4 regions of the Bacillus sp. TL12 genome follow, and region 4 is predicted to be linked to each of the others. Evidence: riboswitches for the same ligand, from Rfam matches in the RefSeq annotation. Region 4 holds a riboswitch; each other region holds the start of a gene.
The links. A riboswitch is a leader RNA that binds a small molecule or an ion and turns the genes downstream of it on or off. The one in region 4 is predicted to bind S-adenosylmethionine.
Positions count from the first base shown of each region.

Region 1 (7,821 bases), on a different contig from region 4:
GAGAAAATCCGTTCGCGAAACGAATTTTCTCTTTTTTGATGTCATAAGTCTTACATATTATTAGGGGTCTAGTAGTCCTTAAGTTTTCAAGTTAGCAATTTGCATGAAGAAGGATTACTAACAGATTTCTTTAGGATTATATCATATAAAGTATCAAGAAATGATATGTAATATTTCATATTGAAGTCTAGAACAACGCAGCCTATTGATAGGTAGATGTGTACATTGTATAGTGGTCGTAATTTTCTGTATACAATAAATGGATAGAATTCTTAAAAACAATGGTACAATATAAGAATTATCCCGCATTAAAGGGCAGTAATACTCCCACCTCAAAATTCGGCGAAAGCAATGTCCAGCTCTAGCGGCTAGAATCTCCGGTCGTTTCGCCCCCTCGGACGAGGCAAAAAGCGCCTCTCTGTCGGGGGCTCCAACGTCCTGCGATTCTGAGCGAACCGCTTCCGCTTTTCTAAAGAAGTTAGGTGGGAGATAAACTGCCCGTAAAAGCCCGATTGGTGAGGGCTCATAATCAGTGGGGGATGGAGAAAACCCCCACTGATTAAAGTTTCATTTTATGTAAAGAGGTAGGAGGACTATTGAATGTACGTTACTGTAACAGATGAAGCATATAGAAAGATTATGGATACGATTCCAAGTGAAGCGAAGTTTATAAAATTATTTTATGATAATGAAGGATGCGGCTGCGTGATGAGTGGCATTATTGATTTAGTGGCTGTATCGGAAAAAGATGAGCGTGACATAGACATCGAGTCAAATCAATTACAGTTTATTGCGGATCGCACAAAACTTGTTTTTATGGATGATAAGTTGACTGTTGATTTACATGAATCAGGAGGACATTTTCAACTGAAAAGTCCAAGTCAATTTTATAATCCAAATATGAAACTTCATATTCGAGTATAATTTATTCAGAGGGAGCAAATTGTATGCTCCTTTTTCTTATGCAATTTTTCATGTAATGAAATGTACATATGATTGAATTTTCTGTATAATTTTCTATGCGGAGGGGATACGCATGAGAAGATGGGGAATTGAATTATTACTTTTAAGTGTTGTTATGATTTGGGGTGTCAATTATACAATTGGAAAATACGGACTCGTAGAATTTACAGCAATTGAGTTTACTGCGCTCCGTATGATTGCAGCAGCACCGCTATTATTATTACTTACATTTTATATTGAAAAGTCATTGCATATGGAATTAAGGGATATACCAAGGCTTATTGTAGTTAGTGTGGTGGGAATCGTGCTGTATCAAACATTATTTATGGAGACCATCAAATATACATCCGCTACGAACGCTTCCTTACTCATTTCTATTTCACCTATTTTCACAACAATGTTTGCGATTTTTTTGAAACAAGAGAAGTTTTCCCAGCGGAAGTTAGTTGGTTCTATGATAGCTTGCATCGGTGCGGCCCTTGTTTTATTAGCTGGGCATTCACTTGCTGGTTCTTTTTATGGAAATGGAATTGGACTCATTACATCGATATGCTGGGGGCTCTATCCAGTTTTAGCAGGACCACTGATTAGAAAATATTCAGCACTTCGCGTAACTGCATGGTCAGCAGTTGTTGGAGCGATTCCACTCGCTATACTGAGCGGATGGCATATTTTTTCATTGCCGTTTCAAATTGAACAAGGAATGACATGGTTTGCGCTATTGTATTCTATTTTCTTTGTCACAGTATTTGGCTTAGTTATGTGGTATATTGGAGTTCAAAAAATTGGGGCCTCTCATACAATGGTGTATATGTATATTACGCCATTTGTTGCAGTTGTATTTGCGGCGGTATGGGCGAAGGAATATATTTCGCTGCAACAAATAATCGGCGGAGGGATTATTTTTCTCGGTTTATGGTTTGTGAAATCTGAAAAGTTTGAAACGCAGTCAATTGCGCCAGAACATATATCAAAATAGGAAAACAGATCAGTTATGATCTGCTTTCCTATTTTTTTATTTTGGGCAGAAATATAAGGAACAAAATAGCAGTAATAAGTGGAAGTAAGTTGAGAAAAGGTATGCGAAACAGCGCAATGAGAATAATACCAGGGAGAAGGACACCGAGGACAGCATAGAAAATGCTATGTTTTTTTGTGTACCAATATAACGAGAGTCCTATAAGTGCAGGGATAATGAGGTGGATGAGAGCCATTAAAAAATAAATCATGGGAGGCCTCCTTTAAAAGATATTAAAAGCTTTCTTTTTAGATGGGAGAGAGAATCCCCTCATGGATAGAAGCGGTCAGTGCCATTTTTCGCCCCCATGCCATGTGAGAACAGAAAGAGGGAACGAGTAGAGGTCTCTTTATGTTTCCGAGGCCGTGGTTTATATGTTGAAAAACTAAAACGTGTATATATACATCATATCCATATGTTTATAGATTGATATCACTTTTTTGTAAATCTATGAAAAAATGTTTGAAAAAAAGTCATAAATTGCGTCTGTCTTCAAACTAGAAATCTTGTATAATATTATTTCTGAAAAATATTTTAACAACATAAGTGTAGTGTTTATGTTGTTTTTCTTTTAAATGTAACAGATAAAGTGAAACTTTAATCAGTGGGGAGGATTGATCCCCTACCTAGCTTCCTTGTTTTTGCTGAATTTTGAGGTGGGAGACTTACTGCCCGTTAATGCGGGGTAAAGTCTGATGATATGTAAATAAGATGATAAAGGAGAACTACATGATTAGTATGTCATTAAGGTCATTTAAAATTCAAATGTATTATTTGCTAGGCGCAATGCCATTAGGATGGGCGATGACACCTTTTTCTGCTCACTTTTTAGGTGTAGGGATTGGTTTACTCGTTAGTATGTATTGTGTTTGGATTTTAGGAAGACGTATCGAAAAGCTTGGAGATAGTATTGTAAAAAAGAGTAAAGCACCAACACTTGGTATGATTAATCGCTTTGCAGCGGCAATTCTCGGTGCAATTATTATGTATGAGATTGAACATCATATGGTTATGTGGGCGTTTGCTGTTGGAATTATGGGTGGTTATTTCTTAATTGTTATTAATTTAGGGTATTACAGCATGAAAGATGCGAGGAAATAGATAAGTACAAAAACCAAAAAAACTTTTCTTTTAGGTGGGAGAGAGCGTCCGACCATGGATAGAAGCGGTCAGTGCCATTTTTCGCCCCATGCCGTGTGTGAAAACAAAGGGAGCAAGTGAGAGGGAAATCCACTTTTATTTTTGAAGCCGTGATGTGTATGTTGGGAAATCAAAATATATAAATTTCCCCTCCTGGTATACTCCTTTTCTTTTTGAGTAGGGAGAGAGCGTCCGGCGATGTGTAGAAGCGGTCAATGCTTTTTTTGCTCCATGCCGTGTGTTAAAGCAAAGGGAGCAAGTGGGTAGGAAGTTTGCATTAGGAGTACCACGAAAGTAAAAGAAAGAAGCTTACGTTTTTATCGTAAGCTTCTTTTTTATTGTAAGTATGTGTAACCAGCAAAGTCGCATGGGTTTTGTCGGTGAGTACGCGATCCTTTTAGGTTACAACATGCTTATTCATATGAGTAAAGGTCATTCAGACAGTAAAGGTTTAAATTAAGCGATTGGACCGCCCAATTTGATAATATCTTCAGAAACATTCTCGAATTTCTTGAAGTTTTCTTTGAATTCATTTGCAAGTTCGATTGCTTTTGCTTTGTAAGCTGCTTTATCAGCCCATGTTTGTTCAGGCATTAATACTTCATCAGGTACACCTGGTACATGATGTGGTACTTCAAGACCGAAGATGTCATGTTTCGCTGTTTCAGCTTTATCAAGCTCGCCGTTTAATGCTGATTGTACCATTGCGCGAGTGTAACCTAAGTTCATACGTTTTCCAACGCCGTATTCGCCGCCAGTCCAGCCAGTGTTTACTAAGAATACTTTCGCATCATGTTTCTCAATCTTTTCACCAAGCATTTCAGCATAGCGAGATGCATCAAGTGGTAAGAATGGAGAACCGAAGCAAGTTGAGAATGTTGCTTGCGGAGATGTTACGCCGCGCTCAGTTCCAGCTAATTTACTAGTGTAACCGCTTAAGAAATGGTACATAGCTTGCTCTTTATTTAATTTACTGATTGGAGGTAATACTCCAGATGCATCAGCAGTTAAGAAAATAATTGTATTTGGATGTCCTGCAACACTTGGTACTACGATATTATCAATCGCATCAATTGGGTATGCAGCACGTGTATTTTCTGTTAATGTAGTATCATTATAATCTGCAATACGTGTTTGATTATCAATTACAACATTCTCAAGCACTGATCCAAATGTAATTGCATCAAAAATTTGAGGCTCTTTCTCATGAGAAAGGTTAATACATTTCGCGTAGCAACCGCCTTCAATATTGAATACGCCATTATCAGACCAACCGTGTTCATCGTCACCAATTAATTTACGGTGTGGATCAGCAGATAGCGTTGTTTTACCTGTTCCAGATAAACCGAAGAATAAAGCAACATCGCCTTCTTCACCTACGTTTGCAGAGCAGTGCATAGATAAAATATCTTGTTCTGGGAGTAAGAAGTTCATGATAGAGAAGATTGATTTTTTCATTTCTCCAGCGTATTCCGTACCACCGATTAATACGATGCGTTTTTCAAATGAAACCATGATAAATGCTTCAGAGTTTGTGCCGTCAATCTCTGGATCTGCTTTAAAGCTTGGTGCAGAAACAATTGTGAATTCAGATTCATGATTTGCTAATTCTTCTTCAGTTGGACGAATAAATAATTGATGTACAAATAAATTGTGCCATGCATATTCGTTAATAACTTGTAATGGAAGACGATAGTTGCGATCAGCACCAGCGAATCCTTTAAATACGAATAATTCGTCTTTTTCCTTTAAGTATTCTAATACTTTTGTATATAATTTATTAAAATGTTCTTCAGAAATCGGTTGGTTTACAGATCCCCAAGCGATTTTATCTGCAACCGATGCTTCTTTCACAATAAATTTATCTTTAGGAGAACGTCCTGTATACTTTCCTGTAGAAGCAGAGACGGCACCAGTAGAAGTTAATTTTCCTTCATTTCTCATTAGTACTTTTTCCACTAATTGTGGAACGCTTAGTTGAACCTGTGCATTGCTTCCGTTCAGTAATTCGTGTAATCCAATTTGGACATTCACAGTACTCATATTTATATACCATCCTTTTCATTTTAATGAAATATTTCTCGTAATCCCCACCAAGAGTATAACACAATCATATAAATAATGTATACTATTTATTTATTTTTGTTTGTGTGAATGTATAATTTTCCTATTAATATTTTATTCGACATAAAGTGAAACTTCCATCCGTATGTTTTTCACGGATGGTTAGCCCTCACCAATCGGGCATTTACGGGCAGTTATTACATATATCTTCTTTGTTCTTTCAAAATTTTTTTGGGGTGGGATATTACTGCCCGTTAATGCGGGGAGAAATGCGAAAAACTTGTAGGAATATGTGAATATTAATTGACAAATGAATATCATTTCTTTAGTATAGGTTGGGACGGATACTCTCTTATCCCGAGCTGGCGGAGGGACAGGCCCGATGAAGCCCGGCAACCTCACTTGTATTGGTAAAAACAAGTGAATAGGTGCTAAAACCTGTGCGAGGCGAAAGGTCTCGAACGATAAGAGCGAAGGGCAAAAAGCAGTATGCAAGTAGCAAATTAAACCTTTTCTCTATAAATAGGAAAGGTTTTTCTTTATGCTTGTGTGGGAGAATAAATGAATGTCGCAGTTTGTGGCAAATTAAGGATGAGTTCCGTACAATATATACAATTACTGTAGGGAGGTTTACCACATGACAAAACAACGTCATCTGTTCACATCTGAGTCTGTAACTGAAGGACATCCAGATAAAATTTGTGACCAAATTTCTGATTCAATTTTAGACGCGATCTTAGCAAAAGACGCAAACGCACGTGTAGCTTGTGAAACAACAGTAACAACTGGTTTAGTATTGGTAGCGGGGGAAATTACGACTTCTACTTATGTAGATATTCCAAAAATCGTTCGTGAAACAATCCAAGGAATCGGTTACACTCGTGCAAAATACGGATTCGATGCAGAAACTTGTGCAGTTTTAACATCTATCGATGAGCAATCTGCTGACATCGCTATGGGTGTTGACCAAGCGTTAGAAGCACGTGAAGGTCAAATGACTGACGCTGAGATTGAGGCAATCGGTGCAGGGGACCAAGGTTTAATGTTTGGTTTCGCATGTAATGAAACAAAAGAATTAATGCCACTTCCAATCTCACTTGCTCACAAATTAGCTCGTCGTTTAACGGAAGTACGTAAAGATGAAACATTAGAATATTTACGTCCAGACGGTAAAACGCAAGTTACAGTTGAGTATGATGAAAATGGTAAACCAGTACGCATCGATACAATTGTAATTTCAACGCAGCATCACCCAGAAGCTACGTGGGAACAAATCGATCGTGACTTAAAAGAGCATGTAATCAAAGCTGTCGTACCAGCAGAATTAATGGATGAGGAAACAAAATTCTTCATTAACCCAACTGGCCGCTTCGTAATCGGTGGACCACAAGGGGATGCTGGTTTAACAGGACGTAAAATTATCGTTGATACTTACGGTGGATACGCTCGTCACGGCGGCGGTGCATTCTCTGGTAAAGATGCAACAAAAGTTGACCGTTCTGCAGCGTACGCAGCTCGTTATGTTGCGAAAAACATCGTAGCAGCTGGTCTTGCTGACAAAGCAGAAGTACAACTTGCATACGCAATCGGTGTAGCACAACCAGTATCAATTTCAGTTGATACATTCGGCACTGGTAAAGTATCTGAAGAAGTACTAGTAGAACTAGTTCGTAACAACTTCGATCTTCGCCCAGCTGGCATTATCAAAATGTTAGACTTACGTCGCCCAATTTACAAACAAACAGCAGCTTACGGCCACTTCGGACGTACTGATGTAGACCTTTCATGGGAACGTACAGACAAAGCGGCAGCTTTAAAAGAGCAAGCTGGTCTATAATATAAGAAGAAAAAGCTTTGCGCGAAGGCGCAAAGCTTTTTTTATTGTATGGATTTTCTATTTACATGTAGATTGGCTAATTCCACTGCACATAATTATGGAATCAAATTTAGGAAGCTAACCAAGCAGAGTGTAGATTTTTTGCGAAACAATGCCATCAACCTTTCTTTTGACGCGCTTTTTCAGCACAAAATGCACTGCATAGCAAAAAGAGCGTCGCGAATCTCCAGCCACCGATTGCTGAATAAGGAACAGCATCCTTTAACGCCATCCCGGCACTGATGGAAGCGACAAATAGAAGGATAAATACGGTTGTGAGTTTTTGATAAAGTTCCATGGATAAACCTCCTATGAAAAAATTATTTCGTATCAGATTGTTTCGAACGATCCCAAGTCCATTGAAATAAGTAGGCGAGTACGAGAGGGCTTGCTGTACTTGTTAAGTATGTGTGGTCAGAACTATCTGACATTTTGGCAGATAATTTTAAAACATCGATATCCCATCCATAGGCAATGAGTTGGCAAAGGTTTAGAAGAATGAGAAATGGGATAATTGGCATATGTCGCCTTATAGTGTTAAATAGCACTCGAATCATAAAGCTCCCTTTTTATGGTTATATATACTAATATTGTATCATAATGCTTTATCCGTTCACTACATAATTATGTAAGTGTGATGTACTTCATATTTGATAGATTTTCTATCCGATATGATAAAATTATGAGTAGTTCATAAGAAGGAGCGAATAAAAATGAGCGTTATAGAGCATAAAAAACAAGCGCCAAAAAAAGTGCGCTG
Region 1 is NZ_JAJJBY010000002.1:110,558-118,378, forward strand. Features, by position in the region: gene LOK41_RS02520 (iron-sulfur cluster biosynthesis family protein) at 601-924, shown strand; gene LOK41_RS02525 (DMT family transporter) at 1,037-1,942, shown strand; gene LOK41_RS02530 (hypothetical protein) at 1,971-2,192, opposite strand; gene LOK41_RS02535 (ATP synthase subunit I) at 2,711-3,082, shown strand; gene pckA (phosphoenolpyruvate carboxykinase (ATP)) at 3,578-5,164, opposite strand; SAM riboswitch class I at 5,535-5,656, shown strand; gene metK (methionine adenosyltransferase) at 5,823-7,022, shown strand; gene LOK41_RS02550 (hypothetical protein) at 7,180-7,359, opposite strand; gene LOK41_RS02555 (hypothetical protein) at 7,382-7,618, opposite strand; gene LOK41_RS02560 (MogA/MoaB family molybdenum cofactor biosynthesis protein) at 7,775-7,821, shown strand, end outside.
Region 1: linked by a shared signal. The riboswitch ahead of metK (methionine adenosyltransferase) and the one ahead of LOK41_RS12180 (MetQ/NlpA family ABC transporter substrate-binding protein) in region 4 are both predicted to bind S-adenosylmethionine.

Region 2 (7,821 bases), on a different contig from region 4:
TTACCCCTTTTACAGTATGAACACGCATCCATTCTGGAAAACGAATATCATAACAAATGACACCACCGCACTGTACACCATCCAATGTAAATTCTCCTGTTTCATCACCTGCTATTAAATAGTTATGTTCATTCATCAACTGGAACAAATGAACCTTACTATACTCACTTTGTAGTTTTCCTTCACGATTCACTGTATACATCGTATTCGTAACACCATGCTTTGTTTGCTTCGCAATAGAACCACCGACAATATTCACACCATATTGCTGTGCCCAATCTGAAAGAAGTTGCTTTGTTTGAATCCCATCCCCATCTGCAATTTCCGGCAATCTCTCCAAATCATAACCAGTCGTCCAAAGTTCTGGTAATACGATAACGTCCGGTTTTCCTTGCATCGCCTCTTCTATTTTTTTCTTTGCATTTTCAATATTTATTTTTACATTACCAAAAGCAATATCCATTTGAATACATGCGACTTTCACTTTATCCACCCCATCTTCAATTATTTTTTCTTTACAAAAACTTAGAAAGGTTATATCATTTGTCACTAGAATTGTAACAACTTTCAAAAGAGGTGGAAAGTATGAAATATTTTCAACCTTCCGAGATTGTAACATCATTACCAACGCAATTTTTCGCTTCACTTGTTGCAAAAGTTAACAAAGTCGTCGAAGCAGGGCACGATGTTATCAATCTAGGTCAAGGTAATCCAGATCAACCAACACCGCCGCATATCGTAACAGCTTTACAACGTGCAGCAGAAAAAGCAGTTCATCACAAATACCCCCCATTTCGCGGACATGAAAGCTTAAAAAAAGCCGTTGCGACATTCTATGAACGTGAATACGGAGTCAAAATAAACCCTAAAACAGAAGTCGCTATTTTATTTGGTGGTAAAGCTGGGCTGGTTGAATTGCCGCTTTGTTTTACAAACCCTGGTGACACAATACTTGTACCTGATCCAGGATATCCTGACTATTTATCAGGCGTCGCTTTAGCGAAAGCAAAGTTTGAGACGATGCCATTATTAGCAGAAAATGACTTTTTACCGGATTACACTAAAATCAATGATTCTATTGCCAAACAAGCTAAAATGATGTTTTTAAATTATCCTAATAATCCAACTGGTGCTATTGCATCAAAAGAATTTTTTGAAGAAACAATATCATTTGCAAATGAAAATGATATTTTAGTAGTTCACGACTTCGCTTATGGAGCAATTGGTTTTGACGGCAACAAACCAACTAGCTTCTTACAAGTAGACGGTGCAAAAGATGTTGGCATTGAAATTTATACACTATCAAAAACATTTAATATGGCTGGTTGGCGAATCGCCTTTGCAATTGGTAACGAAAGCGTCATTGAAACGATTAATTTATTGCAAGATCATATGTATGTTAGTATATTTGGCGCTGTACAAGAGGCTGCTAGCGTTGCATTATTAAGCTCACAATCTTGTGTAACAGAGCTAGTTGATCGATATGAATCTAGAAGAAATGCACTTATTTCAGTATGTCATTCAATCGGTTGGAATGTACTCGCACCAAAAGGCTCTTTTTTTGCTTGGCTTCCTGTTCCAGCAGGTCTTTCATCTGAGGAGTTTGCTGATATATTATTAGAACAAGCTCATGTAGCTGTCGCACCTGGAGTCGGATTCGGCGAACACGGTGAAGGTTACGTTCGGGTCGGATTATTACATACAGAAGAACGGTTACAAGAAGCAGTTCAGCGAATTGATAAATTAAAAATTTTCAAAAAACCATTGACACCATAAAAAAACTCTGTCAAAATTCAGATATCGAAAAAATTTAAACATTTCTAAATACTTCTTATCAAGAGCAGGTGGAGGGACGAGCCCGACGAAACCCGGCAACCGATCTACAATTGTAGGCACGGTGCTAATTCTCGCAGCATTACGCTGACAGATAAGGAGCTGGTTGTAAAAAAACCTCTCCTTAGCTGAGAGGTTTTTTTATTTAACTAGGAGGTTATGAAAATGAGCGGAATAACAGCAACTTATTTAATTCATGATGATTCTCATAATTTAAACCAAAAAGCGGAGCAAATCGCTCTCGGTTTGACAATTGGTTCATGGACTCATTTACCACACTTATTACAAGAACAATTAAAACAACATAAAGGCCACGTCATTCATGTTGAAAAATTAGAAGAACAAGAACATGTAAATGTGTACCTTGGAAAAAAAGTAACGCGTGGACTCATTAAAATTCATTATCCATCATTAAATTTCAGCCCTGATTTACCGGCCATTTTAACAACAACATTTGGAAAATTATCATTAGATGGCGAAATTAAATTGATTGATTTAACATTTTCAGATGACTTAAAAAAGCATTTCCCTGGTCCTAGATTCGGTATTGAAGGAATTCGAAATCTCTTACATATTCATGACCGTCCACTTCTAATGAGTATTTTCAAAGGAATGATTGGACGCAATATCGGATATTTAAAAACCCAGCTACGCGATCAAGCAATTGGCGGTGTAGATATTGTAAAAGATGATGAGATTTTATTTGAAAACTCATTAACGCCACTTACGAAACGAATTCATACTGGAAAAGAAGTATTACAATCTGTATACGAAACATATGGTCATAAGACTTTATATGCAGTGAATTTAACGGGACGCACATATGACCTTAAGGAAAACGCAAAACGCGCTGCACATGCTGGTGCAGATATTCTTCTGTTCAATGTATTCTCGTATGGATTAGATGTATTACAATCTCTTGTGGAAGATAATGATATATCCATTCCAATTATGGCTCATCCTGCTGTAAGCGGTGCATACGCTTCATCGGAATTATATGGCCTTTCTTATCCATTGCTACTTGGAAAGCTACTTCGTTATGCTGGTGCAGATTTTTCTTTATTTCCATCACCATACGGCAGTGTTGCATTAGATAAAAACGAAACTCTTCTTATTACAAATGCATTAACTGAACAAGATCAATCTTTAAAACAAAGCTTCCCTGTTCCATCGGCTGGCATCCATCCTGGTTTTGTTCCATTTATCCTTCGTGATTTTGGTAAGGAGGTTGTCATTAATGCAGGTGGTGGTATTCACGGTCATCCAAGCGGTGCACAAGGCGGAGGAAAAGCGTTCCGAGCAGCAATTGATGCTACTTTGCAAGGAACACCATTACATGAAGTCGGTAACACTGATTTACATGTTGCACTGCAATTATGGGGAAACCCATCTGGCGAGGTGAAACTATGAACCTTCAGATTTTTTGTGACTTCGATGGTACGATTACGAACAATGATAATATCATTGCCATTATGGAGAAATTCGCTCCACCAGAATCTGAGGAGATAAAACGAAGGATATTATCACAAGATCTTTCTATTCAAGAAGGAGTCTCACAACTTTTTAAATTATTACCAACAACTTTGCATGATAATATCATCAAGTTTCTAAAAGAAACGGCTAATATACGCACTGGTTTTGAAGAGTTTTTGCAGTTTATAAATGAACATAACATTTCTTTTTATATTATTTCTGGAGGAATGGATTTCTTCGTTCATCCCCTCTTAGAAGGGCTCGTTCCGGAAAACCGAATTTATTGCAATACAACTGATTTTTCTGAAGAATACATCAAAGTAAAATGGCCACACCCTTGCGATGAACATTGTAATTATAACTGCGGCCTTTGTAAATCAACATTAATTCGACAGCTTAGTTGTAAAGATGCTTTTCATATTGTAATAGGTGACTCCATCACAGATTTACAAGCAGCTAAACAAGCTGATAAAGTATTCGCCCGGGATTTTCTTATTACAAAATGTGAAGAACACCATATTCCTTACACACCATTTGAAACGTTTTATGATATTCAAACTGAATTACGGCACTTGTTGGAGGTAAAGCTATGAAACAACTTTTTCATCAATGGCATAACCTAAGTGAACTAAAAAAAGAATTAACCAGTCGCAACTGGTTTCCAGCAACAAGTGGAAATATTTCTATAAAAGTAAATCACGAACCACTTACTTTTCTTATCTCAGCAAGCGGGAAGGATAAAACAAAAACAACACCTGATGATTTCCTATTAGTTGATTATCAAGGAAAACCTGTCTTAGATACCGATTTACGTCCTTCTGCCGAAACCATATTGCATACGCATATTTACAATCATACAAATGCTGGTTGCGTCCTGCATGTCCATACAACTGATAATAATGTCATCACAAATTTATATAAGGAAGAAGTTATTCTTCGTAACCAAGAAATTATTAAAGCTCTTGATATTTGGGAAGAAGGTGCAACCATTCACATTCCAATTATTGAAAATGATGCCCACATCCCTTCACTTGGAGAGAAATTCAAGAAGCACATCCATGAAGATTCAGGAGCTATATTAATCCGAAACCACGGTATTACCGTTTGGGGAAAAGATAGCTTTGACACAAAGAAACGATTAGAAGCATATGAGTTTTTATTCCAATTTCATATAAAACTATTATCAATTCAGGGAGGCGTTTCACATGGCGCAAATTCGTATTCATGAAATAAATACCCGCATTGAAAATGAAGTAGAAGTGAAGCAATTTTTACAAGGAGAAGGCGTTTTATATGAGAAATGGGATATTTCAAAACTTCCTGCTCATTTAAAAGAAAACTACTCCTTAACTGATGAAGACAAAAAAGAAGTTTTAACAATATTCTCTAAAGAAATTGCTGATGTTTCAGAGCGTCGAGGTTATAAAGCACATGATGTTATTTCCCTTTCAAATGCAACACCTAACCTCGATGAGTTATTAATTAACTTTAAACAAGAACATCATCATACAGACGATGAAGTTCGTTTTATTGTCAGTGGGCATGGCATCTTTGCCATCCAAGACAAAGATGGTCGCTTCTTCGATGTTGAACTTGAACCTGGTGATTTAATCTCTGTACCTGAAAATGCAAGACATTATTTCACATTACAAGATGATCGCCAAGTTGTAGCCATTCGTATCTTTGTTACAACGGAAGGCTGGGTTCCTATTTACCCCGCTATTCGCGGGCAGTAAGTTCTCCACTCAAGCTTGAGAGAGAAACAAGGAAGATAGGCGGGAGATCAACTGCCCATAAAAGCCTGATTGGTGAGGGCTCATAATCAGTGGGGGATAAAGCCCCCCACTGATTAAAGCTTCACTTTACTAAGGTAGTTAGTTGAATAAAAGGAATTGGACCCCCTTTTCCTTCCTTTTATTCACTCTACATATATACATCCTCCTATGGAACAGGCTTATTTCAAAAATATGAAATAAGCCTGCTTTTTTATTTTCTCCCGCCTCGCAGATTCATCACCTAGAATAAATGATCCCCTTATTTTTTCTTTTTCCATTTTATCAAGTATATTTATCAATAATTTTTGAACATTTTTTGAACTTTTTTCTGAAAATTCTGTTTAAATTGTGTTATAATACAAATAATAGAAAATGTATCGAAAAAACTGTAAAAGAGGGGGAAGAACATGAATTTAATTATAGCACTTATACTTGGGGTTACTTGTGGAGCTATTCCTGCTATTCTCGGTGCAATTATGGAGGAATTAGAAATTGGTATGTTAGGTTTTGTCGCATCTTCTGTAAGCGCTTTACTTTTTGGCTTGTACGGTGCTATTCCTGTCGCTATTCTCTTTTCATTATATATATTACGTCATGCTCGCACAAAGCAATTCAATCGAAACCATATGGCCCAAATCATTCCATTTCCAATTGAACGCTCTCGTCGTGCTTCAAGCTTATAATCTCATTATTATATCCTCACAATATATCTACTTTAATACAGCCTACCCTTGTCAAATTTAGCTTCCAATTCCAAAAAACATTTTAAACATAATAAAAAAGTCCTCATTTGAGGACTTTTTTATTTATTAGCTTCCAAAAACTGAAATAGTTCTTGTAAATGGAGAGCATCTTCTCCATAACTAACAGATACATAACATACTCCATCAATTTCAGCATGCATATAAAGAGCGATACCTTCACGGTCATACTTTAAAGCTAAATAAAATTCCATTTCTTCTAGCATTTTCTTTGATGTTCGAATAACATAATGGCCATTCTCATCACGTCCATATTCAAATGTTGGCTCAAAATCATATTTTTGTTTAAATGCTGCTTGTTGTTTATCATTAATCGGCATACAAGTTGTACGCTGCACAGCATCAATCATTCCATCAAATGTTTCTAAATTCATCATATTACCCCCTTATGTATTTTTTATATAATACTTGTGTTCCACTATCTTCCTCTCCCGCTTCTATTAATTGTTCATATAAGTCTTTCGCGAGGGTTAAACCTGGTACAGGTAATTCTAACTTTTCAGCCTCATCTAATGCAATCTTCATGTCCTTCATGAAGTGTTTTACATAAAACCCTGGCGCAAAGTCCTCCTTTAGCATACGCGGAGCTAAATTACTTAATGACCAACTACCAGCTGCTCCAGTTGAAATACTTTTTAATACTTTATCTGGATCTAATCCCGCTTTCTTTGCATACGCTACCGCTTCACAAACTCCTATCATATTAGAAGCGATCGCAATTTGATTACACATTTTTGTATGCTGTCCACTTCCTGCTGACCCTTGTAATTGAATATTTTCTCCTAACTTCTCAAATAACGGCAAACAAGCTTCATATACTTCTTGATCTCCACCAATCATAATAGCCAGTCTACCTTCTTTTGCACCAATATCTCCTCCCGATACTGGCGCATCTAAAGTATGTACATTTTTTGTTTTTCCATTTTCATATATACGTTTTGCTAACGTTGGTGTCGATGTTGTAAAATCAATTGTAATTGTCCCTTCATTTGCATGTTCCAGAATTCCCTCTGTTCCAAAATAAATTTCTTCTACATCATGCGGATATCCTACCATCGTCATAACAACATCTACATTCTTTACTAATTCTTTTGGCGAATTACACCAATGCGCTCCTTCTTTTAATAAAGAAGTTGCTTTTTCTTTCGTACGGTTATATACATATACTGTATAACCACTTTGTAATAAATGATGTACCATACTTTTCCCCATAACACCTGTACCTATAAAACCAATTGACGAAATTACTTGTTTCATCCACTCATCCCCTTTGTTCTAATAAGTCACTTACCATTTTTCGAAATTCCTTATTGAAATCATCATTTATACTATTTTGTACATTTGAAAATAAGATAACAAACGTTCCCTTATCTTTATTAAAATTATTAAATGTATTCCAACCAGCTACTACACCATGATTATGAAAATAATCAGGATAAATATAAAAACTAAATGCATACTTTTTTTCTGCTGAAGGCATAAACATTGCTTGTATACTTTGCAGTGAAAGAAGTTTTCCATTTATAATTGCTTCATCTAATTTCTTCATATCCCCAACTGTAGTATACATCTCACCGCAGCCATATAGCCAGTTCATTGCTAATTTTGGAGCTGGTACAAGTATATTATTTTCCTTTTTGTACCCTTTCGTGAAATATCTCTCTCCTAGCGCCATATTCCCCATACCTGACTCATGCATGCCCGCTCGCGCAAATATATTTTCCTTTACGTATTCTTCTAAAGGCTTCTTAGATATATTTTCTATAATATAAGCAAGCACCATATAATTATAGTCAGTGTATTCCCAACCAGTACCAGGTGGAAAAGCTACTTGCTGGTTTCCAATCCAAGTAACTAACGCCAAACGGGATGTAGCATTCACTTTTCCCTTTCCCTTCCCTGGTAAGCCAGAAGTGTGTGTGAGAAGGTGGTATAATGTAATATTTTTTTCTGCGGGGAATGAAGGGATATATTTATTT
Region 2 is NZ_JAJJBY010000026.1:9,538-17,358, forward strand. Features, by position in the region: gene LOK41_RS20005 (carbon-nitrogen family hydrolase) at 1-571, opposite strand, end outside; gene LOK41_RS20010 (pyridoxal phosphate-dependent aminotransferase) at 586-1,776, shown strand; SAM riboswitch class I at 1,829-1,934, shown strand; gene mtnW (2,3-diketo-5-methylthiopentyl-1-phosphate enolase) at 1,999-3,243, shown strand; gene LOK41_RS20020 (2-hydroxy-3-keto-5-methylthiopentenyl-1-phosphate phosphatase) at 3,240-3,899, shown strand; gene LOK41_RS20025 (methylthioribulose 1-phosphate dehydratase) at 3,896-4,534, shown strand; gene LOK41_RS20030 (1,2-dihydroxy-3-keto-5-methylthiopentene dioxygenase) at 4,512-5,042, shown strand; gene LOK41_RS20035 (hypothetical protein) at 5,489-5,764, shown strand; gene LOK41_RS20040 (DUF3909 family protein) at 5,884-6,216, opposite strand; gene LOK41_RS20045 (NAD(P)-dependent oxidoreductase) at 6,221-7,099, opposite strand; gene LOK41_RS20050 (serine hydrolase domain-containing protein) at 7,104-7,821, opposite strand, start outside.
Region 2: linked by a shared signal. The riboswitch ahead of mtnW (2,3-diketo-5-methylthiopentyl-1-phosphate enolase) and the one ahead of LOK41_RS12180 (MetQ/NlpA family ABC transporter substrate-binding protein) in region 4 are both predicted to bind S-adenosylmethionine.

Region 3 (7,821 bases), on a different contig from region 4:
TACCTATTTGTTGATGAATCTTTTTTGTAATTGCTCCCATATCTTCAAAACGACGAAGAGCAGGATAGAGCATGTTATGATTCAATTCGAAATTTTCTCCAAGGCGATTTTGAATATTTTTCTTTATTTCATATCCATACTTTGGTCCAGAAGTTAATTCTGCAAGTAATAAAATATCAACATACATATGAATCCTCCTAATTTTCTCAAGTTTATATTTGTAACTATCTCCTTTATATATGTTAAAATAACATATGTTAGTCTATACATCTTTGAATTGCCTACCTATTACTTTTTATTTTAAAAGAAAAGGGAGGAAAGAACTATGAATTCGCCTGAAAATGTAATTTTGGTTCATGAAATTTCAAAGTTGAAAACAAAAGAAGAACTATGGAATCCTTACGAGTGGTATAAGCATATGAGGGAAAATCATCCGGTCTATTATGATGCGGAGCAGGATGTATGGAATGTTTTTTTATATGATGATGTGAACCGTGTTTTATCAGATTATCGCCTATTTTCAAGCAGAAGAGACCGTCGTCAATTTTCTGTCCCGCCTTTAGAAACAAGAGTAAATTTAAATTCTTCTGATCCTCCTGAACATCGAAATGTTCGCTCAATCGTTTCAAAGGCATTTACCCCAAGAAGTCTTCAACAGTGGCAGCCGCGGATACAAGCAATTGCAAATGAACTTGTACAAGATATGAATCATTATGGTGAAATTGATATTGTAGAGCAATTTGCAGCCCCTCTACCTGTAACCGTCATTTCTGATTTATTAGGTGTTCCAACAACAGATAGGAAAAAAATTAAGATGTGGTCAGATATTTTGTTCATGCCATATAGCAAAGAACAATTTAGCGATTTAGATACACAGAAAGAAGTTGCTTTACATGATTTTAAAGCCTATCTTTTGCCGATTGTTCAGGAAAAAAGATACTATTTGAAAGAAGATATTATTTCAGACTTAATCAAAGCAGAGTATGAGGGAGAAAGGTTGACTGACGATGAAATTGTTACATTTGCATTAGGACTTTTAGCCGCAGGGAATGAAACGACTACAAACCTTATTATTAATAGCTTTTATTGCTTTTTAGTAGATGCACCCCATGTATACAATGAGTTAAGTAACAATCTAGAGCTGATTCCTCAAGCGATAGAAGAGGTACTACGCTATCGTTTCCCTGTCACGTTAGCTCGTACTATAACGGAAGATACCACAATATTTGGACCAAAAATGAACAAAGGACAAATGATTGTTACATGGATCAGTGCTGCCAATTTAGATGAAAATAAATTCCTGCAAGCAGATCGCTTTGATTTACACCGACCTGGAAATGAAAAACATTTAACGTTTGGCAAAGGGCCACATTTTTGCTTAGGAGCACCGCTTGCTCGTTTAGAAGCTGAAATTGCATTAACTACGTTTATTAGCAATTTTAAAAGACTGGTGCTTTCTCCGTCCTTTCATCTGGAAAACTGTATATTAGAGAATGAACAAACGTTAAAAAAACTTCCTATTCTTTTAATGAATTAAAGCATATTTAAAAGCAAGTGAAAATTCCTGTTTAAGTAGGGATTTTTTACTTGCTTTTCATATTTATCTTACTGTTCTCTATAAATTTTTTAAACGACTTAAAAAATATTCCTTGACCTGAAACGCTTTTCATAAATTATAACTAAGTTGTGCTTAGCAAAGTAAATATGGAAACGATACCTAGTTTCAATATTTATGCCGCTATCTACGAACAGAAAATTTTCCACCTTAAACTTTAGTGAAGGCAAGTGAAGGAATCAACTGTCCGTAAAATCACGATACGTAAAAATTTATCCGAGCATGTTTATTTATAGAAAGTGGTGACGGAACAATGAAACTAATCGCAATTGATTTAGATGGAACTCTTCTTTCAGGAAATAAAATAATTAGTAAAGAAAATGCAGAAGCGATTCGAAAATGTCAGGAGCAGGGGCATGTAGTGGCGATTTGTACAGGGCGCTCTATTGTAGATATTGAGCGCCTACTACTGGAAGCTAATTTACAATGCCCTATTATCGCAGAAAATGGAGCTCTTATTTATGTGGATCAAAAAATGATGAAGAGATACCCAATTCGAAATACACAAGCACTCGAAATTGTCGAGTATCTAGAACGAAATCGTATGTATTATCAACTGTATACAGACAGGGGAGTATACGTTCCGGCATATGGTGAAGAGAGCGTGAATCATGAAATAGAATGGATAAAAAAGTCAAACAAAGATATTAATCAAGATGAGCTTGAAACTATTGCAGCGTTGTACCTTGAGCATACAGCGTTTCATATAATAAAAAGTTGTAAATCAATATTAGAAGAAGAGATTTTTGTGCATAAACTTTTACCATTTTCCTATGATATTGAGAAATTAAAAAAGTTAAAAATGCATTTTCAACATAATACAGAGCTAGCAATTACTGCTTCATATTGGCATAATGTAGAGATTAATCATTGTGACGCTCAAAAGGGCAATGGTTTATATACTTTAGCGGAACATCTTAATATTCCAGTAGAAAATACTGTTGCAATAGGTGACGGTCTAAATGATATTTCTATGATGGAAAAGGCAAAGATATCTATCGCAATGGGAAATGCAGTAGACGAAATGAAGCAGATTTGTGATTATGAAACACTGTCGAATGAAGAACATGGAGTGGCACATGCTCTTTATCAATATGTCATGGTAAAAAAATAAAAAAGAATCCATCAAGGATTCTTTTTTATTTTTTATTAGGGGTAAGGTATTCTATGAGATTCATAGAATACCTTATTACTTTTCATTTTATAGAATATATTGGAATAATTGTATATGTTTTTAAAAATGTTTATGAATATTTTGTGAATATTTCAATTTTAATATATTGATATGAAAGGAATTATAGAATGTTGGGAATGTTTTTTTATTGAAAAATAAAATTTATTTGAATAATTATGCTCTTGCTATATACCTATGAGAACATTATTCGTATAATGGAGAAGCGTGAGTAAAAAATGGTATTAATTTTACATATAGAGGTGGAAAGAGAATGAATGCTCGGCTATTGGAACTCATTGACGTGAACACAATAGAAACCATGGCAGAACAATTTTATAAATTAACAAATATTTCACATCAACTTCTTGATCAAAATATGGAATGTATTTTTTCATTTGGTATGAATCGAGAAAAAAATATAGAACTTACAAAGATTGAAATTCCGTTTTTTTTATATGAGCAACATCTTGGATCATTTGTTGCTTGTTCAATAAAAAAGGACATCCGTACTTGTCAAAAATACTTCGAAATGCTTTCAAACCTCATTGTAGATAGTGCAATGGATAAACTTCAAAATCAAACAAAAAATATACATTTACTTTCTAAAAAAGAAGAACAGTTACATACAATCTTACAAAATATGCCCATTATGGTTGATGCTCTTGATAAAGATGGAAATTTTATATTATGGAACCGGGAATGTGAGCTTGTAACAGGTTATGCTGCAGAAGAGATTATTGAAAATCCAAAAGCACTTGAATTGCTATATCCGGATGAAAGTTATCGCAGACACATTCAAAAGAAATTTTCGGTGCGTGGAAAAAGTTTTCGAGATTGGGAAATGAAATTAACATGCAAAAATGGAGAAATAAAAACAATCATGTGGTCAAACATCTCAGAACATTTTCCAGTACCTGGTTATAGTTATTGGGCAGTTGGAGTTGATATTACGCATCGAAAAGGAATTGAAGAACAATTAAAGCAACAAACATCTGAGCTAGAGCTTATTTTCAAAGCATTACCTGATTTGTGTTTTTTAACCGAGGCTGATGGAACAATTATAGATTATAAAGCTGGTTCACCATCTAAGTTTTACGTACCTGCTGAATCGTTTATGGGGAAAAAGTTTTATGAAGTCTTGCCATCACCTGTAGCACAGCAATTTCGAGAAGCGATTCACCAAGTACAACAAAAAGAATCTACAGTTATTGTTGAATATCCGTTAACACTTAAAGGGAGTATTAGTTTCTTTGAAGCTAGGTGTTTATCACTTTTACAAGATAAGATTATGATAATTGTTCGAGATATTACTGAGCGGAAAAAGACTGAAGAGTTATTGAATAAATCAGATACACTTGCAGCAATTGGACAGTTAGCTGCTGGGGTAGCACATGAAGTTCGAAATCCACTGACAGTGATTAAAGGATTTATTCAACTCTTTCAAATTAATCAAGAAGATCAAGATAAATATTTCGATCTTATGCTGTCAGAAATTGAGCGAATTGAATCTATCCTTCATGAGTTTTTATCAATTGCAAAGACTGATGTCATTCCAACTGAAAAGAAAAATATTTGTTCGATATTAAGAAATGTCGTTTCGTTAATTAATACAAAGGCAATCATGACCAATATTCAAATTGATCTGCATATAGAATTAAAGGAATTAATAATAGATTGCTGTGAAAATCAATTAAAACAAGTTTTTATTAATATTTTGCAAAACTCAATTGAAGCTATGCCAGATGGAGGGAAAATCTCCATTTCTGTGAAAAAATCAGAATGTAAGGAAGTTATTATTAATATAGTGGATGAGGGCGTAGGAATCCCTGAAGAAAGAATAAAAAGGCTTGGTGAACCTTTTTATAGTACGAAAGAAAAAGGAACTGGCATTGGGTTAATGCTCAGTTATAAAATTATTGAAAGTCATCAAGGAAGAATTAGTATTATGAGTGAGGTAGGAGTAGGAACATCCGTTACTATTTATTTACCTATGTTTCAAAGTGAGCAAGGTACTTCTCATTCAGCTATGCCATCTATAACCGGGTCTTTATAATAGAGATTAATTTCCATTTCACATAGAGTAGCAGCAAAGAAAAGAAGCTATCTTACTACCTTGTAAGATAGCTTCTTTTTTTGATTAGCCAGCGAATTGTACTGCAATTTTGGCATGTAAAAAAGCAGTGTCAAATACAGGGATAGAAAGATCTTGTTGTGAAATGAGTAACGGTATTTCTGTACATCCTAATAAAATTCCTTCTGCCCCGTTTTTAATGAGATTTTGAATAATTTGTAAGAAATGGTCTTTGGATTGCTTTGAAATAATACCTTTACTTAATTCGTGGAGAATGACATGATGAATGAAATTTCGTTCATCTTCTTCGGGAATAATTGTTTCAATACCATAATTAGCTAGTCTCGTTTTATAAAAATCTTGTTCCATTGTTTGTTTTGTTCCAAGCAAACCAATCCGTTTCACATTATGTTCAACAATTTCTTCAGCGCTTACATCGCCAATATGAAGAAGTGGGATAGAGATTGCTTTTTCTACTTCTTCCGCAAATTGGTGTACTGTATTTGAACACATAAGTATACAATCTGCACCGGAGTGTTCTACTTTTTGAGCTACTTGAACGAGTTGATTTTGCACTTCTTCATATTGTTGATTTTGTAATAAATTTGTCACTTCACCAAAATCCATGCTATAAAGAACAAGCTTCGCATTATGATTATACTGAGATAAAGTTAGCGTATTAATATGTTTATAATAAAGAGATGTTGATTCCCAGCTTAATCCACCAATTAATCCGATTACTTTCATGTTCAATTCCTCCCGTTAGCTCGCTTTGTTACATCAATTATTCCATAATTCCGATAAGAATACAATGTTTTATTCATCCCGCACTAACGGGCAGTAATACTCCCACCTCAAAATTCGGCGGGAGCAAAGAAGTTAGGTGGGAGATAAACTGCCCGTAAAGGCCCGATTGGTTCAACTAATAATCAGTGGGGGATGAGGAAACCCCCCACTGATTAAAGTTTCACTTTATCTATTTTACACAAAAGTGGAAATAGTAAGAAAAATATTAAAATTAATTTACGTTAATGAAATAATACAAATTACAAACGAATACTTATCCAGAGAGGTGGAGGGAACGGCCCGATGAAACCTCAGCAACTCCTATTTATTCATACAAATAGGAAGGTGCTAATTCCACAAAGGACATATTGTCTTTTGAAAGATAAGGGAATCATATATTTCATATACAAATGGCCTCTTATAACAGAGGTCATTTTTTATTAGGGAGAAAGGAAGTGAATGTTCATAATTCAATGATTTTTCACATAGGACTAATAGAAACTAACTAGAATGAGAGGAGAATTCATATGAACAAATTATCTACAAAATTAGTCGTAGCAATTGGGATCGGTTCTGCAATATATGGTGTATTAGGTTTATGGGGACTTTCAATTGCCCCAAACACATTTATAAAACCTGCTCTGGTTATATTAACAATTTTTGGTGCAATTTTCGGTCCATTTGCAGGACTTTTGATTGGTCTTATTGGTCATACAGTAACAGATACTATCGCTGGATGGGGAATATGGTGGGGATGGGTACTTAGCTCAGGCATTATTGGATATACGATGGGACTTGTACAAAAACGAGCAAGTTTCAGTGTGAAAAATGGAACATTCCATAATCGAGATATTACATATTTTGCTGTAACAGGTTTACTTGGGATTGTTATTGCAATTATATTTGCAGGCGCTTTCGATATTATCGTGATGGGAGAGCCTTTAGATAAAATTGTTATTCAAGTATTTGGTGCAACGATTGCAGATGCCCTTGTTTTCTTAATCCTTGGTTTACCAATTACACTTGGATTAGCGAAAGCAAATAAAAAACATACACATTTAAAAATTGAAAAGTAGGGATAGCACAATGAAGCCGATTATTTCCTTTGAACAATTTACATTTCAATATCAACAAGTGACAGAACCTACTTTAAAGAATATTACACTCCATATTTATCCAGGTGAAAAAGTATTGATTGCTGGTCGAAGTGGATCAGGAAAATCTACATTGGCCCATTGTATAAATGGGCTAATCCCTTTTTCCTATGAGGGATCAAGTACTGGGAACATTTCAATATGTGGTAAGGATCCACGAAAAAGTAGTATTTTTGAGCAAAGTAAGCTTGTAGGAACTATTTTGCAAGATCAAGATTCCCAGTTTATTGGGTTAACTGTAGGGGAAGATGTTGCATTTTCGTTAGAAAATGATTGCGTAGAACAGAAAAAAATGAAGGCTGTTGTTATGGACTCTTTGCAGAAAGTTCAGATGCATACATTTCATTCACGAAGCCCACATGAATTATCTGGTGGCCAAAAACAAACTGTTTCTCTTGCTGGTCTACTAACGACAGATGCCGACATATTACTATTCGATGAGCCATTAGCAAATTTAGACCCAATAAGTAGTTTAAAAACAGTAGAACTTATTCAAAATGTACATCAACAATTAAATAAAACAATCGTTATTATTGAGCATAGAATAGAGGAGATATTAAAATTAGACCTAGATAAAATCATATTAATAGACGACGGAGAAATTGTAGCAATCGATTCACCAAAAAGGATTTTACAAACAAACATGCTACAAGAAATAGGATTAAGAGAACCTGTATATATTGAAGCATTAAAAAACATAAAAATGAATATTTTAGATGAAGAATTATATCCAATTGGAAGTTTAAATCATGAGAGGTTGAATAAAGCGGTTAAGCAATGGATGTTAAATTCTACTACGTGTAAAAAACAACAAAAAAAAGAAATCCTATGTAAAATAGAAAACATTTCATTTTCATATTCTCACAATGGTTTTACATTGAGGGACCTAACACTCTCCATACAAAGAGGAGAAATTGTAGCATTATTAGGACATAATGGTGCAGGTAAATCTACATTTGCACATTTATTAACTGGAATGAACAAAGCACAGAAAGGAAAAATTGTACTTGATAATGATAAT
Region 3 is NZ_JAJJBY010000012.1:4,831-12,651, forward strand. Features, by position in the region: gene LOK41_RS13265 (PadR family transcriptional regulator) at 1-187, opposite strand, end outside; gene LOK41_RS13270 (cytochrome P450) at 326-1,537, shown strand; gene LOK41_RS13275 (Cof-type HAD-IIB family hydrolase) at 1,869-2,729, shown strand; gene LOK41_RS13280 (PAS domain-containing sensor histidine kinase) at 3,061-4,842, shown strand; gene LOK41_RS13285 (aspartate/glutamate racemase family protein) at 4,927-5,607, opposite strand; SAM riboswitch class I at 5,918-6,035, shown strand; gene LOK41_RS13290 (ECF-type riboflavin transporter substrate-binding protein) at 6,174-6,722, shown strand; gene LOK41_RS13295 (ABC transporter ATP-binding protein) at 6,733-7,821, shown strand, end outside.
Region 3: linked by a shared signal. The riboswitch ahead of LOK41_RS13290 (ECF-type riboflavin transporter substrate-binding protein) and the one ahead of LOK41_RS12180 (MetQ/NlpA family ABC transporter substrate-binding protein) in region 4 are both predicted to bind S-adenosylmethionine.

Region 4 (7,821 bases):
ATGCGTCCATTGTAGATATGTGCTTTTCACTCTTAAAAGTAATTGGAGTCATATTTGGAGTATTGTACTGTTTTAAAATAGGACCAGCTTGGTTTTTTGCTCCTGATGTTGGACCGTTTCTTTATGAAAAACTAGTCGTGTCGGTAAGCTTACTTGTCCCAATTGGATCGGCATTTTTAGCATTATTAGTTGGCTATGGCCTATTAGAGTTTATCGGTACATTTTGTAGACCAATTATGAGGCCACTATGGAAAACACCGGGACGATCAGCAATTGATGCAGTTGCTTCTTTTGTTGGGAGTTATTCTTTGGCCTTGCTCATTACTAATCGTGTGTACAAAGAAGGAAAGTATACGACTAAAGAAGCAGCAATTATTGCGACAGGTTTTTCAACGGTTTCGGCAACATTTATGATCATCATTGCCAAAACATTAAACATTATGCACTTATGGAATTTATATTTTTGGACCACACTTATCGTAACATTCATTGTAACCGCTATCACTGTGAGAATCCCACCACTACGAACAAAACCAGATACATACATTACTAAAGAAGGTTTTCCAGAACCAGTCTATAAAGAGAAGAAGTTAGAACGTGCTTGGGAAGATGCATTAGAAGTATCGAAATCTGCGCCAAGTGTGATGAAAAATATTTTAATCAACCTAAAAGATGGATTCATTATGACGATGGGAATTTTGCCATCTATTATGTCAGTTGGATTAATCGGTATTTTACTAGCAAAGTATACGCCGGTATTTGATTGGATTAGTTATATTTTTTATCCATTTACATGGCTGCTGCAACTTCCAGAAGCCGAACTAGCCGCAAAAGCAGCATCAGTTGGAATTGCTGAGATGTTTTTACCATCATTACTTGTTGTGAGTGCGCCGCTTGTAACTAAGTTTGTCATTGCCGTTGTATCGGTATCATCTATTTTATTTTTTTCAGCGTCGATTCCATGTATTTTGTCTACAGATATTCCGTTAAAAGTTTCTGAACTTATTATTTTGTATGTGCAAAGAACAATTTTAACATTGGTGATTATTACGCCAATTGCATATGTGTTGCTTTAAGAGTGTAAAGGTCACTCTTATATTATTAAAGTGATTTCTTTTGGATTTCTAGTAAAAGAAATTTTGGGGTGCGAACCATTCACCATGTACAAGCTTTGGCATGTATACGGTTATTGAAATAAATAATGGGAGAGATAATATGGATTCTTTGTTGTTTGGAATGTTGGGAGGAATTATATTTAGTATCATTACGATCGGACTTCAAATTAAATTGAGATTGCAATCTATTGAAAATTTGTTAGAAAAAATTTTAGAGCACAAAAATAATAATTTGGAGAAAAGGGATTAAATATATTCTCTATATTTTACTTTGAGAGGTGAAAAAGGCTCACTTGCGTTATAAAGGGGAGTCTTTTTTTTCTGTATGATTGGATTTAAAGTGGTAGAAAATGATATTTTGAATATTTTGATATATACTGAGCGGCAAACTATAATATAGCTATATACATAGAAAAGGGGATTTTTTTATGGAAATAGTAAATGAAAGAGCAATGTTACGATTAATGGGTGCAAATGATGTAGAAAAATTGTTTTCAATTGTGGAAGGAAATAAGGAAATATGGACGTATTTAATATTTAAAATGGAAAGCTATCAAGATATGGAGCGATATGTTGAAACGGCAGTAAAACGTTATATAAGGGGAACGGATTTACCATTTGTTGTGATAGATCAAAAAACGAATGAAGTTGTAGGGAGTACACGTTTGTATAGTATTTCCAATGATAACAAAACGGTTGAACTTGGCCAAACTTGGTATCATCCGAGTGTACAACGAACAAGTATCAATACCGAATGTAAGTACATATTATTACAATATGCGTTTGAAGAATTGCAAATGCTGCGTGTGCAAATAAAGACAGATTTGCGCAATGAAAAAGCACAGCGCGCAATTGAAAGGCTTGGTGCGGTAAAAGAAGGTGTACTAAGAAATGAAAGAAAGTTGCCGAGTGGCTATGTCAGGGATGCGGTTGTATATAGCATCATTTCGAGTGAGTGGCCAGTTGTGAAAGAACAACTACTGAAAAAAATGGATTTGTATAAATAGGAGGTATACATGGTAAATATTGAAACAAAGAGACTGAAGATGATTCCCTTTACATTAGAGTTTGTTGAGGCAACGATAAAAGGAAGAGGAGAGCTGCAAGAAATCATACCATATAAAATATCTTTAGAATGGCCCATGCCTGATTATAAAGATATTTTATCGTGGATTGCGGAAGGTTTACGAAAAAATCCGGAGCAAAGTAAGTGGAGTGGCCTCATTATTCATAAGGAAGATAATGTGATTATTGGTGATATGGGTTGTAAAGGTGCACCTGATTCAATGGGTACAGTAGAGATTGGATATAGTATTGTGCCAGAATATCAAGGGAATGGCTATGCAACTGAAATGGCAAAAGCTTTCGTTGAATGGCTACAGCAGACTAATGAGGTGCAAATCATTAAAGCAGATTGTTTCAAGAGTAATATTGCCTCAAGTAAGGTTTTAGAAAAAACAGGATTCAAATGTGTACTGGAAGAACAGCATATGAAATATTGGATTATAAAATAGATAGAAAAAAGAGGTGCATTTCTATGAAAATAGAAAAATCCCTTCTTTTTTTCTTACAAAATGATTACTTCTTTTATATACTTTTGTTTCATCATTCCCTTCTGTGAAGAAATTCGTTACAATAGAGTTGCATAAGAAATTTTGTACATAAATCAAATTCATAAAATATGAACCACAAAAAATAGTAAATTAAAAATCCTCTATTTGAATGAAAACCCTTTATAGCACCAATCAATTGTTGAGAAAAGTGCCTTCTTTCAAATGAACTCAAATATAATGATTTAAAATAGATTATTTTTTAGAAGTATGGATAATGCACGGGGGCCAGTACAAATGAAACAAAATAAGAAAAGTAAAAAAAGAAGAGTCTTGCAGGTGTTCTTGCTCATGGTTAGTTCTATCATTCTATTTGTAAGTTATGCAGCTTACGATATTTGGAATTATCGCTTTAAAACGGACGAGGTAGATACAGATGCTGCTGTTGTACTAGGGGCGGCTTCTTGGAACGGAAAACCATCTCCTGTATTTCGTGAAAGAATCAATCATGCGATTTCTTTGTATAAGAATGGAAGTATTAAAAAAATTATTTTTACAGGTGGTACGAAATTTGAAGCAGAGCAGGAAGAAGCACGTACTGCGAAAGCGTATGCATTAAAGCATAATGTAAAGGATGAAGATATATTAATTGAAACACAGTCGCGTTTTACAGAAGATAATTTAAAGAATGCGAAACAGGTTGGAATTGATAATGGCTTACATACATACACGATTGTAAGTGATCCTCTTCATATGAAGCGAGCGATGAAAATAGCGAAGCATATTGGGATGGATGCATATGCATCACCAACGCCAACGTCAGCATATAAAACATTAGATACAGAAATTCCATTTTTCTTTAAAGAATTATGTTCTTATATTGGGTATGTCGCATCGTTACCTTTACGTATTTTGAAAGGTGATTAAAAAATAAAGAAAAGGATAGACAAAGGTAGAGTGGTTCTACGGAGTCTATCCTTTTTTATATAAAGATGGGTTAGGGTTTCTATATATTTACAAATTATTGAAAAATTTTAAAATAAAAACCTTGTATTTTCATCGGAATAGTGACACAATAGAGAGCATAATCAAATATAATCTTATCGAGAGAAGTGGAGGGAACGGCCCGATGAAACTTCAGCAACCTATTTGTAATAAAAAGGTGCTAATTCCGAGTAGATAAGAAGGAAAAGAAATGACAACCTTCTTTTATATGTAAGGTTGTTTTTTAATAGGAGGAGAAAGGATGAAGCGATTATTTTTTGCACTTGTAAGTATTGTATGTAGTTTATTTATCATTACTGGTTGTACGCAGACATCAGGGGGCGATCAAAAAGAGATTCGTTTAGGGTTTACACCTGGTCCATATAGCGATCAAGTGAAAAAAGCAGTACAACCGTATTTAGAAAAAAAGGGATATAAAATTAAAATTGTTGAGTTTAATTCACCAAACGAAACAAATCCAGCGTTAACGAATAAGGATATTGATGCAAATATATTTCAAAGTACTGCTTTTATGAAGTCTTACGCAAAAGAAAATAATGCGAAAATTTCAAGTATTATTCAAGTTCCATCAGCACCTCAAGGTGTATACTCTGAAAAACATAAATCATTAGATGATTTGAAAGATGGAATGAAGATTGGGGTACCAAATGATCCAGTTAATCTAGAACGAGCATTACGTATTTTAGAAGGGATTGGCTGGGTGAAATTAAAAGAAAATGTAAATATTTTAACAATCTCTGAAAAAGACATAACGTTTAAAAAGAAAGATTTCAAATTAGTGCCACTTGAATCACCACAAATACCAAGAGCTATGAAAGATTTAGATTACGGCATTATTAACGGAAACCTTGTCATTTCATCTGGACATAAGTTAAAAGAAGCATTGGAATTAGAAAAAACACCTCCGCAACATAGAATTATTGTTACGGTTCGTGATGAAGATAAAGAAAAACAATTTGCGAAAGACTTAATGGAAGCGTACCATTCACCAGAATTTAAAAAGATGATTCAATCTGAAGAACAATTTGAAGGATTTGTGCTTCCTGATTACTTAAAGTAAAGGAGATCTTGATATGACATTATCATTTATAGAAACAGAAGAACAAGTTCTCGTATTGGAGAAGATAAAGGCATTAATTCCGCAATTTGCAGGAAGGGAACATCAACTGAGTGAACTCGGATCTTTTCCTTTTGAAAATATTAAAGAGTTGCAGAATATCGGTTATACGAAGTTAACATTACCAAAAGATGTCGGAGGAAAGGCCATTTCATTGTATGATTTTGTTTTATTTCAAGAAAAGATTGCAGAGGGAGACGGGGCAACAGCTTTATCAATCGGTTGGCATCTTGGAATAGTGAAAGAACTTGCGGAAAATCGCTCATGGAAACCTGAGATGTTTACGTGGTTTTGTGAAGAAGTAAAAAAAGGCGCTCTTTTTAACCGGGCAGCAACTGAACCAAAGACAGGGAGCCCAACGCGGGGAGGAAAGCCAGAAACGCTCGCTGTCCAAAAAGGCGATAAGTGGATTATAAACGGAAGAAAGACTTTTACAACGATGGCACCTGTACTTGATTATTTCATCATCTCAGCGAGTATTGAAGGGCGAGATGAGATCGGAGAATTTGTAATCCCAAGACATGAAAAGGGTGTGTTAATTGAAGAGACTTGGGATAGTGTTGCGATGCGTGGAACCGCTAGCCATGATCTTGTACTGCAGAATGTTGAAATCCCAGATAAATTTTTTACAGATATAAAAGGTTCGAAGGCGAAACCAAAAGGAATTGGATGGTTACTTCATATACCAGCATGCTATTTAGGAATTGCACAGGCCGCAAGAAATTATGCGGTTGATTTTGCAAAATCATATCAACCGAATAGTTTAAACCATCCAATCAGTTTGCTTCCAAACGTTAGAAGATTAGTAGGCGAATTAGAACTCGAACTCTTGCAAGCTCGTACTTTTTTATACCAAGTTGCGAAAAAATATGGTGAGGCGGAAGATAAACAATCCCTGCAAGCAGAATTAGCAGCAGCGAAATATATTGCGACGAATGCGGCGATATCAATTGTTGATAAGGCAATGAGAATTGTGGGAGCAAAAAGTTTATCTGAAAAGAATCCACTGCACCGGTATTATTTAAATGTTCGCGCTGGTTTGCACAATCCACCAATGGATGATGTAACACTCTCATTACTAGCAGACGATGCTTATAAATCAATTGAAAAGGAGTGAGTGAACATGATAACGCTTCGTGATATCAATAAAACGTTTCAGACGAAAGAAGGTTTATTTCACGGTGTAAAATCAGTATCTTTGCAAATTGAAGAACATGATATATATGGAATTGCTGGCTTAAGTGGAGCGGGAAAGTCTACGTTATTACGTACAATGAATTTACTGGAAAAGCCGGATTCTGGTTCGGTGATTGTAAATGGTGAAGACTTAACAAAGCTATCAAAGAAAGAATTACGAGCAGCCAGACAGTCAATCGGGATGATTTTTCAACACTTTCATCTTCTTCATAATAAAAGTGTATCGGATAATATTGCTTTGCCATTAGAATTAAAATCCGTTTCAAAAGAAGAGAAAGAAAAACGTGTAAGTGAATGCTTGGAGATCGTTGGTTTAAGTGATAAAGCACATCATTTTCCTTCACAACTAAGCGGTGGACAAAAACAGCGTGTTGCGATTGCTCGTGCATTAGCAAATGATCCTAAGGTATTACTTTGTGATGAACCGACATCGGCACTCGACCCGAAAACGACACGATCTATTTTGCAATTTTTACAAAAGATAAATAAAGAGTTAGGAGTTACAATCGTAATTGTAACGCATGAAATGAATGTCATTAAACAAATTTGTAATAAAGTCGCGGTAATGGAAGAAGGAGAAGTTGTTGAATCATTCCACTTACGCGACCAACATTTAAAACCAACAACAGAAATTGCGAAACTCTTATTAGGAGTAGAGCAAGAGAGGGGCATTGCACATGTTCAATAATGTTATCCCGCTCCTTCCAGAGATTTGGACATCACTTTTACAAACATTATTAATGGTTGGACTGTCAGTTGGAGCAGCAATTATTTTAGGTATTCCTTTAGGGGTAATTTTATATTTTACTAGCAAAGGACAAATTTTGGAACAAAATATAGTTCATCGTATTTTAAACGGCATTGTAAATATTATTCGTTCATTTCCATTTATCATTTTACTAGTTGCACTAGTACCACTTACAAGAGCTCTATTAGGAACTACAATTGGTCCAATTGCCGCAACGATTCCTTTATCAGTAGCAGCTATTCCATATTTTGCGAGACTCGTAGAGCAAGCGCTGCGCGAAGTTCCAAAAGGAGTGATTGAAGCCGCTGAGGCAATGGGGGCGTCACCGCTGCAAATCGTGTGGAAAGTGCTACTTGTTGAAGCGCGTTCGGGCCTTGTATTAAGTTTAACCGTTTTAACGGTAAGTTTTATTTCTTACTCCGCTATGGCAGGGGTTGTCGGAGGCGGCGGTGTTGGGGACTTAGCAATCCGCTTTGGATATTATCGCTTCCAAACAGATGTTATGGTTGTTACGGTACTTATGCTTGTCATCCTTGTTCAATCTGTGCAATTTATTGGGAATAGAATTGCTGCGAAAATTGATAAACGGTAAGTGTGAAAAGGACTTCCGTGTATATCGAAGTCCTTTTTGAGGTGTGCGGGGAATAGAAAATATCGAGGAGGAGTGTTGTGAAAGGGTAAATGACTTTTTATCGGTGCTTTATCAAATATATCGATTGTGCAATAAATAACGACAAAAATAAGAATCCGCTGACGATAGTTTTTATGCAGAAAATTAGCTCTATCGATATCACATATGAGAGAATGTAGGAGAGTCAATTAGGGAATATATATGTTAAAGGAGGAACAATCGTGGCAGAAATTAAATTTGATATTAAAGAAACTTTTGGAGCTATATCACAGTCACCTAAAGGCTGGAATAAAGAACTCAATTTAATCAGTTGGAACGGAAAAGAGCCGAAATATGACCTGCGTGATTGGGCACCAGAGCATGACAAGATGGGAAAAGGTGTCACATTGATGGTCGAAGAGTTAAAGGCTTTAAAAGATATTTTAAACAGTATGGAGTTATAAAGCGAAATACTTTAT
Region 4 is NZ_JAJJBY010000010.1:130,466-138,286, forward strand. Features, by position in the region: gene LOK41_RS12160 (YjiH family protein) at 1-1,076, shown strand, start outside; gene LOK41_RS12165 (GNAT family N-acetyltransferase) at 1,544-2,122, shown strand; gene LOK41_RS12170 (GNAT family N-acetyltransferase) at 2,132-2,629, shown strand; gene LOK41_RS12175 (YdcF family protein) at 2,963-3,592, shown strand; SAM riboswitch class I at 3,763-3,851, shown strand; gene LOK41_RS12180 (MetQ/NlpA family ABC transporter substrate-binding protein) at 3,912-4,730, shown strand; gene LOK41_RS12185 (acyl-CoA dehydrogenase family protein) at 4,744-5,904, shown strand; gene LOK41_RS12190 (methionine ABC transporter ATP-binding protein) at 5,911-6,672, shown strand; gene LOK41_RS12195 (methionine ABC transporter permease) at 6,662-7,324, shown strand; gene LOK41_RS12200 (YdbC family protein) at 7,585-7,806, shown strand.